3 regions of the Streptomyces sp. NPDC058326 genome follow, and region 3 is predicted to be linked to each of the others. Evidence: riboswitches for the same ligand, from Rfam matches in the RefSeq annotation. Region 3 holds a riboswitch; each other region holds the start of a gene.
What was found. A riboswitch is a leader RNA that binds a small molecule or an ion and turns the genes downstream of it on or off. The one in region 3 is predicted to bind thiamine pyrophosphate.
Positions count from the first base shown of each region.

Region 1: it holds a riboswitch for thiamine pyrophosphate, as region 3 does, so the genes downstream of both, thiC (phosphomethylpyrimidine synthase ThiC) here and ACFVYX_RS27260 (thiamine ABC transporter substrate binding subunit) in region 3, are expected to answer to the same signal.
Region 2: it holds a riboswitch for thiamine pyrophosphate, as region 3 does, so the genes downstream of both, thiO (glycine oxidase ThiO) here and ACFVYX_RS27260 (thiamine ABC transporter substrate binding subunit) in region 3, are expected to answer to the same signal.

Region 1 is NZ_JBHVZO010000003.1:110,219-114,214, forward strand. Features, by position in the region: gene ACFVYX_RS06065 (hypothetical protein) at 1-355, shown strand, start outside; gene thiC (phosphomethylpyrimidine synthase ThiC) at 414-2,201, opposite strand; TPP riboswitch at 2,195-2,329, opposite strand; gene ACFVYX_RS06075 (YibE/F family protein) at 2,401-3,771, shown strand; gene ACFVYX_RS06080 (SsgA family sporulation/cell division regulator) at 3,863-3,996, opposite strand, start outside.
Region 2 is NZ_JBHVZO010000011.1:177,960-181,955, forward strand. Features, by position in the region: gene ACFVYX_RS21495 (Rv2175c family DNA-binding protein) at 29-394, opposite strand; gene ACFVYX_RS21500 (NAD(P)/FAD-dependent oxidoreductase) at 438-1,661, opposite strand; TPP riboswitch at 1,790-1,903, shown strand; gene thiO (glycine oxidase ThiO) at 1,901-3,100, shown strand; gene thiS (sulfur carrier protein ThiS) at 3,097-3,297, shown strand; gene ACFVYX_RS21515 (thiazole synthase) at 3,303-3,996, shown strand, end outside.
Region 3 is NZ_JBHVZO010000017.1:98,902-102,897, reverse strand. Features, by position in the region: gene ACFVYX_RS27270 (phosphatidate cytidylyltransferase) at 1-481, shown strand, start outside; gene rlmN (23S rRNA (adenine(2503)-C(2))-methyltransferase RlmN) at 652-1,764, shown strand; TPP riboswitch at 1,794-1,904, shown strand; gene ACFVYX_RS27260 (thiamine ABC transporter substrate binding subunit) at 2,003-3,097, shown strand; gene ACFVYX_RS27255 (ABC transporter permease) at 3,136-3,996, shown strand, end outside.

The DNA.
Region 1 (3,996 bases), on a different contig from region 3:
CACCGTCATGGTGCCGGTCCTCGCGGGGGCCGCAGCCGTCATATTCCTGCTGGTCGGCGCGGTGCTCCGGGCCCTCGCCCCGAGTCTGGTATTCGGCGCGACGCTGCTGACGGCCGGCCTGGTCTTCGGCGTCCTGGCCGCTGCCGGGCTGCTCTGCGCGGCCGTCGGGCTCCTCATGACGGCCCTGCGCAACCGCCCGGCCGAGGTGAGCACGGGAACCGCACCGGACGACGAGCTGTCCCTCGCCCGCGAGGCCTGGCGCCGCGCCCTCCTCGAGCGCGGCATCCTCCCGTTCCTCCGCGACGTCCTCGCGGCCACCGCCCCACCCGCCCCGCCGCCACCGCCCCTTCCCTGACACACCGCCGGCCCGCGACTCCCCCGGGGCCGCGGGCCGGCTCACGCGCCGGGGAAGGTCAGTCCGCCAGCGGCAGGTAGACGCGATTGCCGCTCGCGGCGAACTCCGCGGACTTCTCCGCCATGCCGGCCTCGATCTCCTGCTGCGTACCGCCGTGCTCACGACGGATGTCCTGCGAGATCTTCATCGAGCAGAACTTCGGACCGCACATCGAGCAGAAGTGCGCGGTCTTCGCGGGCTCCGCCGGCAGCGTCTCGTCGTGGAACTCGCGCGCGGTGTCCGGGTCGAGCGCCAGGTTGAACTGGTCCTCCCAGCGGAACTCGAACCGCGCGTCCGACAGCGCGTCGTCCCACTCCTGCGCGCCCGGGTGCCCCTTGGCGAGGTCCGCCGCATGGGCCGCGATCTTGTACGTGATGACTCCGGTCTTCACGTCGTCACGGTTCGGCAGGCCGAGGTGCTCCTTGGGCGTGACGTAACAGAGCATCGCCGTGCCCCACCAGGCGATCATCGCCGCGCCGATGCCGGAGGTGATGTGGTCGTACGCGGGCGCGACATCCGTGGTCAGCGGGCCGAGCGTGTAGAACGGCGCCTCCTCGCAGATCTCCTGCTGGAGGTCGATGTTCTCCTTGATCTTGTGCATCGGGACGTGCCCGGGGCCCTCGATCATCGCCTGCACGTTGTGGCGCTTGGCGATCGTGTTGAGCTCGCCGAGCGTGCGCAGTTCCGCGAACTGGGCCTCGTCGTTGGCGTCCGCGATCGAGCCGGGGCGCAGCCCGTCGCCGAGCGAGTACGTGACGTCGTACGCCGCCAGGATGTCGCAGAGCTCCTCGAAGTTCGTGTAGAGGAAGTTCTCCTTGTGGTGCGCGAGACACCAGGCGGCCATGATCGAGCCGCCGCGCGAGACGATGCCGGTCTTGCGGCGCGCGGTGAGCGGGACGTACGGCAGGAGTACGCCGGCGTGCACCGTCATGTAGTCCACGCCCTGCTCGGCCTGTTCGATGACCGTGTCCTTGTAGATCTCCCAGGTCAGGTCCTCGGCCCTGCCGTCGACCTTCTCCAGGGCCTGGTAGAGCGGCACGGTGCCGATCGGCACGGGGGAGTTGCGCAGCACCCATTCGCGGGTGGTGTGGATGTTCCGGCCGGTGGACAGGTCCATGACCGTGTCGGCGCCCCACTTGGTCGCCCAGGTCATCTTCTCCACCTCCTCCTCGATGGAGGAGGTGACGGCGGAGTTGCCGATGTTGGCGTTGACCTTCACCAGGAACCGCTTGCCGATGATCATCGGCTCGATCTCCGGGTGGTTGACGTTCGCCGGGAGCACCGCGCGGCCCGCGGCGATCTCCTCCCGTACGACCTCGGGGGAGACGTTCTCGCGGATCGCGACGTACTCCATCTCCGGGGTGATCTCGCCCCGGCGTGCGTACGCGAGCTGCGTCACCGCCTGGCCGTCGCGGCCCCTGCGCGGCAGCCGCGGGCGGCCGGGGAAGACGGCGTCGAGGTTCTTCAGCCCGCCGCCGCGCGGCGAGGTGTGCTTGATGCCGTCGTCCTCGGGGCGGGCCGGGCGGCCCGCGTACTCCTCGGTGTCGCCCCGCGCGATGATCCAGTTCTCGCGCAGCGGCGGAAGCCCCCGCCGTACGTCGGTGTCGACGGTGGGGTCGGTGTACGGGCCGGACGTGTCGTACAGCGTGACGTCCCTGCCGTTGGTGAGGTGCACCTGACGGACCGGCACCCGGAGGTCGGGGCGCGAGCCCTGGACGTACCCCTTGTGCCAGCCCGGCGTGCGCTCGCCGTCGGTGGAGGTGCCGTCCTGGTCGGAGGCAGGCGTGCGTGCATCCTGAATGGTCATGAGACCGATCTCCCTACGCCGGCATTACCCGGTAACAGGTTCGGCGGTCGGCGCAGCCTCTTCCCGTACGTGCGTACGGTGATCAGCGCCCTCTCAGCCCGGTGCTCCGAGCTCCCGCGTGTGCAAAGGTGCCACCACGCTAGCGCCATCCCTGGCGTGCTGAACAGTGGGCCCCCGTCGTTCTTGCGATGATCGGTCGGTGACTTCCCCCCAGCAGACTCCCGAGCCGCACGGCCACGACCACGGTCCCTCCCACGGGGCCGGCCAGGGGCATGGCCACAGCCACAGCCACGGCCCCGCCGCCCCGGTGTCCCGGCATCTGCGCAAGGTCATCGCCGCGGTCCTGATCCCCTTCGCCACGGCCGTCCTGGTCGGCCTCGCGGTGCTGTGGCCCGGTGGCGCCCCGGCCCATGAGCGCACCGGCGTCGGCTTCGACCGGCAGACCGAGCAGGGCAGGGTCGTGGCCGTCGAGCACGTCGACTGCAAGGACGTGAACGCCGCGCAGGTCCCGCCGACCGGGGACACCTCCACCCCGGAGGGACGCGAGGCGGTCGAAGCCCAGCAGGGGCAGTGCGCGAAGGCGACCGTCGAGGTGACCAGCGGTCCGGAGAAGGGGCGTACGTTCACCGAGATCGTGCAGCCGGACGCGCCGCGCCAACTGCACGAGGGGCAGGGCGTGGTGGTGGCGTACGCCCCCGACGCCCCGCGCGACCTGCAGTACTCGGTGACCGATGTGAACCGCAAGGTGCCGCTGGCGGTGCTCGCCGGCATCTTCGCCCTCGTCGTCGTGCTCGTCGGCCGGATGCGGGGCGTGATGGCGCTCATCGCCCTCGTCGCGAGCTTCCTCGTGCTCACGTTCTTCATCCTGCCGGCGATCCTGGAGGGGGCGAATCCGCTGGTGGTGGCGGTGGTCGGATCGAGCGCGATCATGCTGATCGCGCTCTACATGTGCCATGGCCTCTCGGCCCGCACCTCGGTGGCGGTGCTCGGGACGCTGATCTCGCTGCTGCTGATCGGTCTGCTCGGCTCGCTCTTCATCGGCTGGGCCTCGCTGAGCGGCAACACCGACGACAACACCGGTCTGATCCACGGCCTGTACCCGAGCATCGACATGTCCGGCCTGCTCCTCGCCGGGATCATCATCGGTTCGCTCGGTGTGCTCGACGACGTGACGGTCACCCAGACCTCGGCGGTCTGGGAACTGCACCAGGCCGATCCGGGCATGGGCCCCCGCGCGCTGTACCGGGCCGCCATCCGGATCGGCCGTGACCACATCGCCTCGGTCGTGAACACCCTGGTGCTCGCCTACGCGGGCGCCGCTCTCCCGCTGCTGCTGCTCTTCTCGATCGCGCAGAGCAGCATGGGGACGGTGGCCAACAGCGAGCTGGTCGCCGAGGAGATCGTGCGGACCCTGGTCGGATCGATCGGTCTGGTCGCCTCCGTACCGGTCACCACGGCACTCGCGGCACTGGTGGTCTCGGCCGACCGGGCGGAGGGCGAAGGGCGGCCGGGCGCGGGCGGCCGAAAGCCCACGGCGGTACGGGGCGGACGGCGCCGCCGCGCCAAGTGAGGCGTACGGGGGCGGGCGGCTCGTCGAGGCGGGCGGGCGGGTGAGGCCGGACCGGTGTGCGGAGGGCAGGTCAGGCGTACGGGGGGGCCGGTCAGGCGGCCGGTCCCGCGCTCTCCTCGGCCAGGATCCGGCCCAGTGCGGCTTCCAGGTTGTCCTCGAAGTCGCCGAGCGTCCGTTCCTGACCGAGCGGGACCAGCTTGTCCGTGCGGTCGAGGAAGGCGACCA
Region 2 (3,996 bases), on a different contig from region 3:
GCTGGTGGTGTCTTCGGTTCGTGCGGGCTCAGAGGGCGAGCGCCTGGGCGCGGCGCTTCACCTCCGTGCCGCGATTCTCGTTGAGCGCCTGCGCGGGCGTGCCCGGCAGGCTCTCGTCCGGAGTGAAGAGCCACTCCAGCATCTCCTCGTCGGTGAAGCCGTCGTCCCGCAGCACGGTCAGGAGCCCGACGAGGCCCTTGACGATCTTGTCGCCCTGGATGAAGGCGGCGGGAATCTGCAGGGCGTTGTTCTCTCCACGGCGCACGGCGATGAGCTGACCTTCCTTGATCAGCTGCCGCACGCGCGTCACCTCGACATCGAGCATCTCCGCGATGTCGGGCACGTAGAGCCAGGCGGGGACGAGCGCATCGATCTTTACGTCAATCTCGGTCACAGGACAAGCCTGCCATCCCGGACCGACACCCGGTAGTCGGGCCCTACCGGACCGCCGCCTTCAGGGGTACGGAGGGGTCGGACGCGCGCGCGGGGTCGACGGGGGTGGCCGTCTCGATCAGCTTGCGCCCCTGGGCGAGGTCGCGGGGGCGGCCGACGGCGAGGAGCGCCACCGGCACCCCGGCGCGCAGCCAGAGCACGGACCAGGCCTCCTCCGCCGGGTCGCCGCGCCACAGCAGCTCGTCGGCGTCCGCGTGGTGACCGGCGTACTGGACGAAGCGGCCGAACTGCTCGGACCAGAAGTACGGGACGGGGTCGTACGGCGTGTCGGCGGACCCGGTGATCGCCGCGGCGACCGTACGGGGGCCCTGGAGCGCGTTGTCCCAGTGGTGGACGAGGAGGCGCTCGCCGTAGCGGGCGGAGGGGAAGGAGGCGCAGTCGCCGACGGCGTACACGTCGGGCAGGGAGGTGCGCAGCCGCTCGTCGGCGGTGACGGCGCCGCTCGGGTCGAGGGCGATGCCGGAGCCGGTGAGCCAGCCGGTGGCCGGGCGGGCGCCGATGCCGACGACGACCGCGTCGGCGGGGAGCTCGCGGCCGTCGGCGAGGAGGACCCGGCCGGGCGCGCCCGGCTGGACGGAGTGCACGCGCGCGTGGGTGAGGAGTTCGGCGCCGTTGGCCCCGTACCACTCGGCCATGGGGGTCGTGACCTCGGCGGGCAGGGCGGCCGCGAGGGGGCGGTCGGCGGCCTCGACGACGGTGACGGCGCAGCCGGCCTCGCACGCGGCGGTGGCGAACTCGGCGCCGATCCATCCGGCGCCGACGACCACGACGGTGTGGCGGTTCGCCAGGACGGGGCCGAGGCGCACGGCGTCGTCGAGGGTCCGGAGCAGGTGGACGCCGGGGACGCCCTCGGCGCCGGGCAGGGTGACCGGCTGGGCGCCGGTGGCGAGGACCAGGATGTCGTAGCCGAGGGGCCCCGCCTCGGTGTCGATCTCGTGGTCGGCGGCGCGCAGCCCCATGACGTCGAGGCCGAGGCGGAGCTCGACGCCGAGGGCCTCGAAGTCGACGTCGAAGGCGGAGTCCTCGGCCTTGCCGAGGAGGATGGCCTTGGAGAGCGGGGGCCGGTCGTAGGGCTGGTGGGGCTCGGCCCCGATGAGGGTCACGGGGCCGGTGAAGCCCTGTTCGCGCAGGGCGACGGCGGTCTGGACGCCCGCCATGCCGGCGCCGACGATCACGACATGCTGCTGGGCCTGCTTCTGCTCGCTCACCCACCCACCTTACGATCCTGACGAACCGTCAGGAAGGGAGGGTGGGGGCGGCGCGAGGGGGAGGGCGGGGGCGGCGCGAGAGGGAGGGGCCTGGGCGCCGAATGGCCCTGCCGTTAGTCTGGCGGGCGTAAAGCACTCGCGGGAGCCCGGACGCACCGGGCTGAGAGGGAGGCTGGGACGGCCTCCGACCGTACGAACCTGATCCGGGTCATGCCGGCGAAGGGAGGGGCTGGACGCCCATGCGTTCTTCCGATGTCTCCGATGCCCGTGAGGGCGGCGATGTCCCCGATGTCCTCGTGATCGGGGGCGGCATCATCGGCCTGGTCACGGCCTGGCGGGCCGCCCTGCGCGGACTGCGCACCGCCGTCGTCGACCCGGACCCCGGCGGCGGCGCCGCGCGGGTCGCGGCCGGGATGCTCGCCGCCGTCACCGAACTCCACTACGGCGAGGAGACCCTGCTCGGGCTCAACCTCGCCTCCGCCGCGCGCTATCCCGCGTTCGTCGCGGAACTCGAGGAATCCACCGGCCACGACGTCGGCTACCGCGCCTGCGGCACCTTCGCCGTCGCCCTCGACGCCGACGACCGGGCCCACCTGCGCGAACTCCACGCCCTCCAGACCCGCTGCGGGCTCGCCTCCGAGTGGCTCAGCGGCCGCGAGTGCCGCCGCCTCGAACCGATGCTCGCCCCGGGCGTGCGGGGCGGGCTGCGGGTGGACGGCGACCACCAGGTCGACCCGCGCAGGCTGGCCGCCGCGCTGCTCGTCGCCTGCGAACGGGCCGGGGTGGTCTTCCACCGCGCCCTCGCGCGGCGCCTGACGGTGGTACGGGACCGGGCGCGCGGTGCCGTGCTCGCCGACGGCACGGAGCTGACGGCCGGCCAGGTCGTCCTCGCCGCCGGAAGCCTCAGCGGACGGCTCGCGGGCGTGCCGGACGAGGTACTGCCTCCCGTACGCCCCGTGAAGGGCCAGGTCCTTCGACTACGGGTACCGGCCGCGTACGCCCCCTTCCTCTCCCGGACCGTCCGGGCCGTCGTCCGGGGCAGCCACGTCTACCTGGTGCCCCGCGCGAACGGCGAACTCGTCGTCGGCGCCACCAGCGAGGAGCTGGGCTGGGACACCACCGTGACGGCGGGCGGGGTGTACGAGCTGCTGCGCGACGCCCACGAACTCGTCCCCGGGATCACCGAGCTGCCGCTCACCGAGACCCTCGCCGGGCTCCGCCCCGCCTCCCCCGACAACGCGCCGCTGCTCGGCCCCAGCGCCCTGCCCGGCCTCCACCTCGCCACCGGCCACTACCGCAACGGGGTGCTGCTCACCCCCGTCACCGGCGACGTCATGGCCGAGGTGCTCACCACGGGCAGCCTCCCCGACGTGGCCCGTCCCTTCACCCCCCGCCGTTTCTCCCCCGCCCCTCCCGTACGCCAGGAGCAGCCCGTATGAACGTGTCCGTGAACGGAGAAGCGCGCGAGCTCTCCGGCCCCCTCACCCTCGACGCCCTCGTCGCGACCCTGACCACGGCCCGCTCCGGGGTGGCCGCCGCCCTCAACGAGACGGTCGTGCCGCGCGGCGAATGGGCGGCGACGCCGCTCGGCGAAGGCGACCGGGTGGAGATCCTCACCGCGGTCCAGGGAGGCTGAGCGCCATGTCCGACGACGTGTTCACCCTCGGCGGTACGGAGTTCTCCTCGCGCCTCGTCATGGGCACCGGCGGGGCGCCCAGCCTCGACGTCCTGGAACGCTCGCTGATCGCCAGCGGTACGGAACTGACGACGGTCGCCATGCGGCGCCTCGACCCCACCGTCCAGGGCTCGGTCCTCTCCGTCCTGGACCGGCTCGGCATCCGGGTCCTGCCGAACACCGCGGGCTGCTTCACAGCCGGCGAGGCGGTCCTCACCGCGCGGCTCGCCCGGGAGGCCCTCGGCACGCACTGGATCAAACTGGAGGTGGTGGCGGACGAGCGCACCCTCCTGCCGGACGGCGAGGAACTCCTCGCCGCGGCCGAGACCCTCGTGGACGACGGCTTCACCGTCCTCCCCTACACGAACGACGACCCGGTCCTCGCGCGGAAGCTGGAGGACGTGGGCTGCGCGGCGATCATGCCCCTCGGCTCGCCGATCGGCTCCGGGCTCGGCATCCGCAACCCGCACAACTTCCAGCTGATCACGGAACGCGCGGGGGTGCCGGTCATCCTCGACGCGGGCGCGGGCACGGCGTCCGACGCGGCGCTCGCGATGGAGCTGGGGTGTGCGGCGGTGATGCTGGCGTCGGCGGTGACGCGGGCGCAGGAGCCGGTGCTGATGGCGGCGGCGATGCGGCACGCGGTCGAGGCGGGGCGGC
Region 3 (3,996 bases):
GGGCGTGTTCGCCGCGTTCTACGTGCCGTTCCTCGCGACCTTCGTGGCGCTCCTGCTGGCCGCCGACGACGGCCCGCAGCGGGTGCTGACCTTCCTGCTCCTGACCGTGGTCAGCGACACCGGGGCGTACGCGGTCGGCTGGCGCTTCGGCAAGCACAAGCTGGCCCCGAGGATCAGCCCCGGCAAGACCCGCGAGGGACTGGTCGGCGCGGTGACGTTCGCGATGGCGGCGGGCGCGCTGTGCATGGAGTTCCTGATCGACGAGGGCGTCTGGTGGCAGGGGCTGATCATCGGCCTCGCGGTGGCGGCGAGCGCGACGCTTGGTGACCTCGGCGAGTCGATGATCAAGCGTGACCTGGGCATCAAGGACATGGGCACGCTGCTGCCGGGCCACGGCGGCATCATGGACCGCCTCGACTCGCTGCTGCCGACGGCGCCGGTGGTGTGGCTGCTGCTCGCTCTGTTCGTCGGAACGGCTTGACGGACACCGGGTACTCTGGAAGGGCTCGTGGCGCGTGCCGCGGGCCCTTCCGTCGTCCTCGCCGCTGCGGGGATGTTCCAGTGAGGTCTCCTGGCTCCGGCATCGTGATGCCGCGGTCCCCGTCTTCCCGGGGATGCCAGACCTCGTGCCGTCTGAGGAGACACCCGATCGTGGCCCGTCCAGTGCCCGGAGAACTCACTTTCGTCGCCCCCCGCGGAGCCAAGCTGCCGCCGCGGCACCTGGCCGACCTCACGCCCGCCGAGCGGAAGGAGGCCGTCGCCGCGATCGGCGAGAAGCCCTTCCGCGCCAAGCAGCTGTCCACGCACTACTTCGCGCGGTACGCGCACGATCCCGCCGAGTGGACGGACATCCCGGCCGCCTCGCGCGAGAAGCTGGCCGGGGAGCTGCTGCCCGACCTGATGTCAGTGGTGCGGCACATCTCGTGCGACGACGACACCACCCGTAAGACCCTGTGGCGGCTCCACGACGGCACGCTCGTCGAGTCGGTGCTCATGCGCTACCCGGACCGGGTGACCATGTGCATCTCCTCGCAGGCGGGCTGCGGGATGAACTGCCCGTTCTGCGCGACGGGCCAGGCCGGGCTCGACCGGAACCTGTCGACCGCCGAGATCGTGCACCAGATCGTGGACGGCATGCGGTCCCTGCGGGACGGGGAGGTGCCCGGCGGGCCGGCGCGCCTCTCCAACATCGTGTTCATGGGCATGGGCGAGCCGCTCGCGAACTACAAGCGGGTCGTCGGTGCGATCCGGCGCCTCACCGACCCCGAGCCGGACGGTCTCGGCCTCTCCCAGCGCGGGATCACGGTCTCCACGGTGGGCCTGGTGCCGGCGATGCTCCGCTTCGCCGACGAGGGCTTCAAGTGCCGGCTCGCGGTCTCGCTGCACGCCCCGGACGACGAGCTGCGCGACACCCTGGTGCCGGTGAACACGCGCTGGAAGGTGCGAGAGGTCCTCGACGCCGCCTGGGAGTACGCGGAGAAGTCCGGGCGCCGGATCTCCATCGAGTACGCGCTCATCCGGGACATCAACGACCAGGCCTGGCGCGGTGACCTCCTCGGCCGGCTCCTCAAGGGCCGTCGGGTGCACGTCAACCTGATCCCGCTGAACCCGACGCCCGGTTCGAAGTGGACGGCCTCCCGCCCCGAGGACGAGAAGGCCTTCGTCGAGGCCATCGCGCGCCACGGTGTGCCGGTGACCGTCCGGGACACCCGGGGCCAGGAGATCGACGGCGCCTGTGGACAGCTGGCCGCCGCCGAACGCTGACCTTGTACTCTGAGCTCGAACACATCTCCATATTCCGACAGGGGAGCGCCACAGCGCTGAGAGTGCGGTCACCGTAGGACCGCAGACCCTCTGAACCTTGCCCAGGTCATTCTGGGTAGGAAGTTCGGTCGTTAACTCAAGCTGTTGCGCCCTGCCCGCGACCGGTTCCGCCGGTCGCGGGCAGGGCCGCGTCTCTTCCTGGTCATACCCAGGAGGAATCTCAGTGAGCACCAATCCGGTGAGCATCAAGAAGGCCGCCGCCGCCGCGCTCGTCGCGGCGCTGGGCGTCACCACCCTCGCCGCCTGCGGCACGGATGACGTACGCGAGGGCGCCGGCAAGTCCGGCGCGCCCGCGCCGAAGACCGTGACCCTCGTGAGTCACGACTCGTTCAACGCCTCCAAGGAGGTGCTGGCCGAGTTCACGAAGCAGACCGGCTTCACCGTCAAGGTGCTGAAGAGCGGCGACGCCGGCGAGGCCGTCAACAAGGAGATCCTGACCAAGGGCTCCCCGCAGGGCGATGTCTTCTTCGGCGTCGACAACACGCTGCTCTCCCGCGCCCTCGACAACGGGATCTTCGTCCCGTACGAGGCGAAGGGCGTGGACCGCGTCCCGGCGGAGTACCGCCTCGACAAGGAGCACCGGGTCACGCCGGTCGACTCCGGCGACATCTGCGTCAACTACGACAAGAAGTACTTCGCCGACAAGAAGCTGGCGCCGCCGGTGACCTTCGACGACCTGACGGAGCCCGCGTACAGGAACCTGCTCGTCGTCGAGAACCCCGAGCGCTCGTCCCCCGGCCTCGGATTCCTCCTCGGTACGGCCGCGGAGTACGGCGACGACGGCTGGCAGGACTACTGGACGAAGCTCAAGGCCAACGGTGTGAAGACCGTCGACAGCTGGGAGCTCGCCTACAACCAGGAGTTCTCCGGCTCGGCCGGCGGCAGGCAGGCCAAGGGCGACCGGCCGCTCGTCGTGTCGTACGCCTCCAGCCCGCCGGCCGAGGTGCTCTACGGCGAGCCGCAGCCGAAGGTGGCGCCCACCGGCGTCTCCACCGGCACCTGCTTCCGGCAGACCGAGTTCGTGGGCCTGCTGAACGGGGCGAAGAACCCCGAGGGCGGCAAGGCGCTGATCGACTTCCTGATCTCGAAGAAGTTCCAGGAGGACATGCCGCTCCAGATGTTCGTCAACCCGGTGGTGAAGGACGCCGCACTGCCGGAGCTCTTCACGAAGCACGGGGCGGTCGTCGACAAGCCGGGGACGATGGCGCCCGAGAAGATCGCCGAGAAGCGCGAGGCGTGGATCCAGCAGTGGTCGTCGCTCGTTCTGAAGTAATCCCCGACCGCAGGGGAAGCGCGGCGCGGCTCGGCCTGATGGTCGTGCCCGTCGCCTTCTTCGCGCTCTTCTTCGCCTGGCCCGTCCTCTCGATCGTCGAGCGCGGGCTGCGGGTCGAGGGGGCGTGGCGGTTCGGCCGGTTCGGCGAGACGCTGAGCCGGCCGGAGATTCTCGACGTCCTGTGGTTCACGCTCTGGCAGGCACTCGCCTCCACCGGTCTCACCCTGCTGATCGTGCTGCCCGGCGCGTATGTCTTCGCGCGCTTCGACTTTCCCGGCAAGGGACTGCTGCGCGCCGTCGTCACCGTGCCCTTCGTGATGCCGACCGTCATGGTCGGCACGGCCTTCCTGGCGCTCGTCGGGCGCGGCGGGCTCCTCGACGAGCTGTGGGGCGTCCGGCTCGACACCACCATCTGGGCGATCCTGATCGCCCATGTGTTCTTCAACTACGCCGTCGTCGTGCGGACCGTCGGCGGTCTGTGGGCGCAGCTCGACCCGCGCCAGGAGGAGGCCGCCCGGGTCCTCGGCGCGTCCCGCTGGACCGCGTGGCGGACCGTGACCCTGCCGGCGCTCGCCCCGTCCGTCGCAGCGGCCGCCCTCATGGTGTTCCTCTTCACCGCGAGCTCCTTCGCCGTCGTCCAGATCCTCGGCGGATCGACGTACTCGACCCTGGAGACGGAGATCTACCGGCAGACCGTCATCCGCTTCGATCTGACGACGGCCGCCGTCCTCACGACGGTGCAGTTCGTCGCCGTCGGCGTCGTGCTCGCCGTGCACGCCCGGACGGTCCGCCGGCGGGAGACCGCCCTGAAGCTGGTCGCGCCCGAACAGAACGCGCGCCGGCCCCGGGGCGCCGGTCAGTGGGCGCTGTTCGCGGCCGTCCTGCTGTCCGTGGCGCTG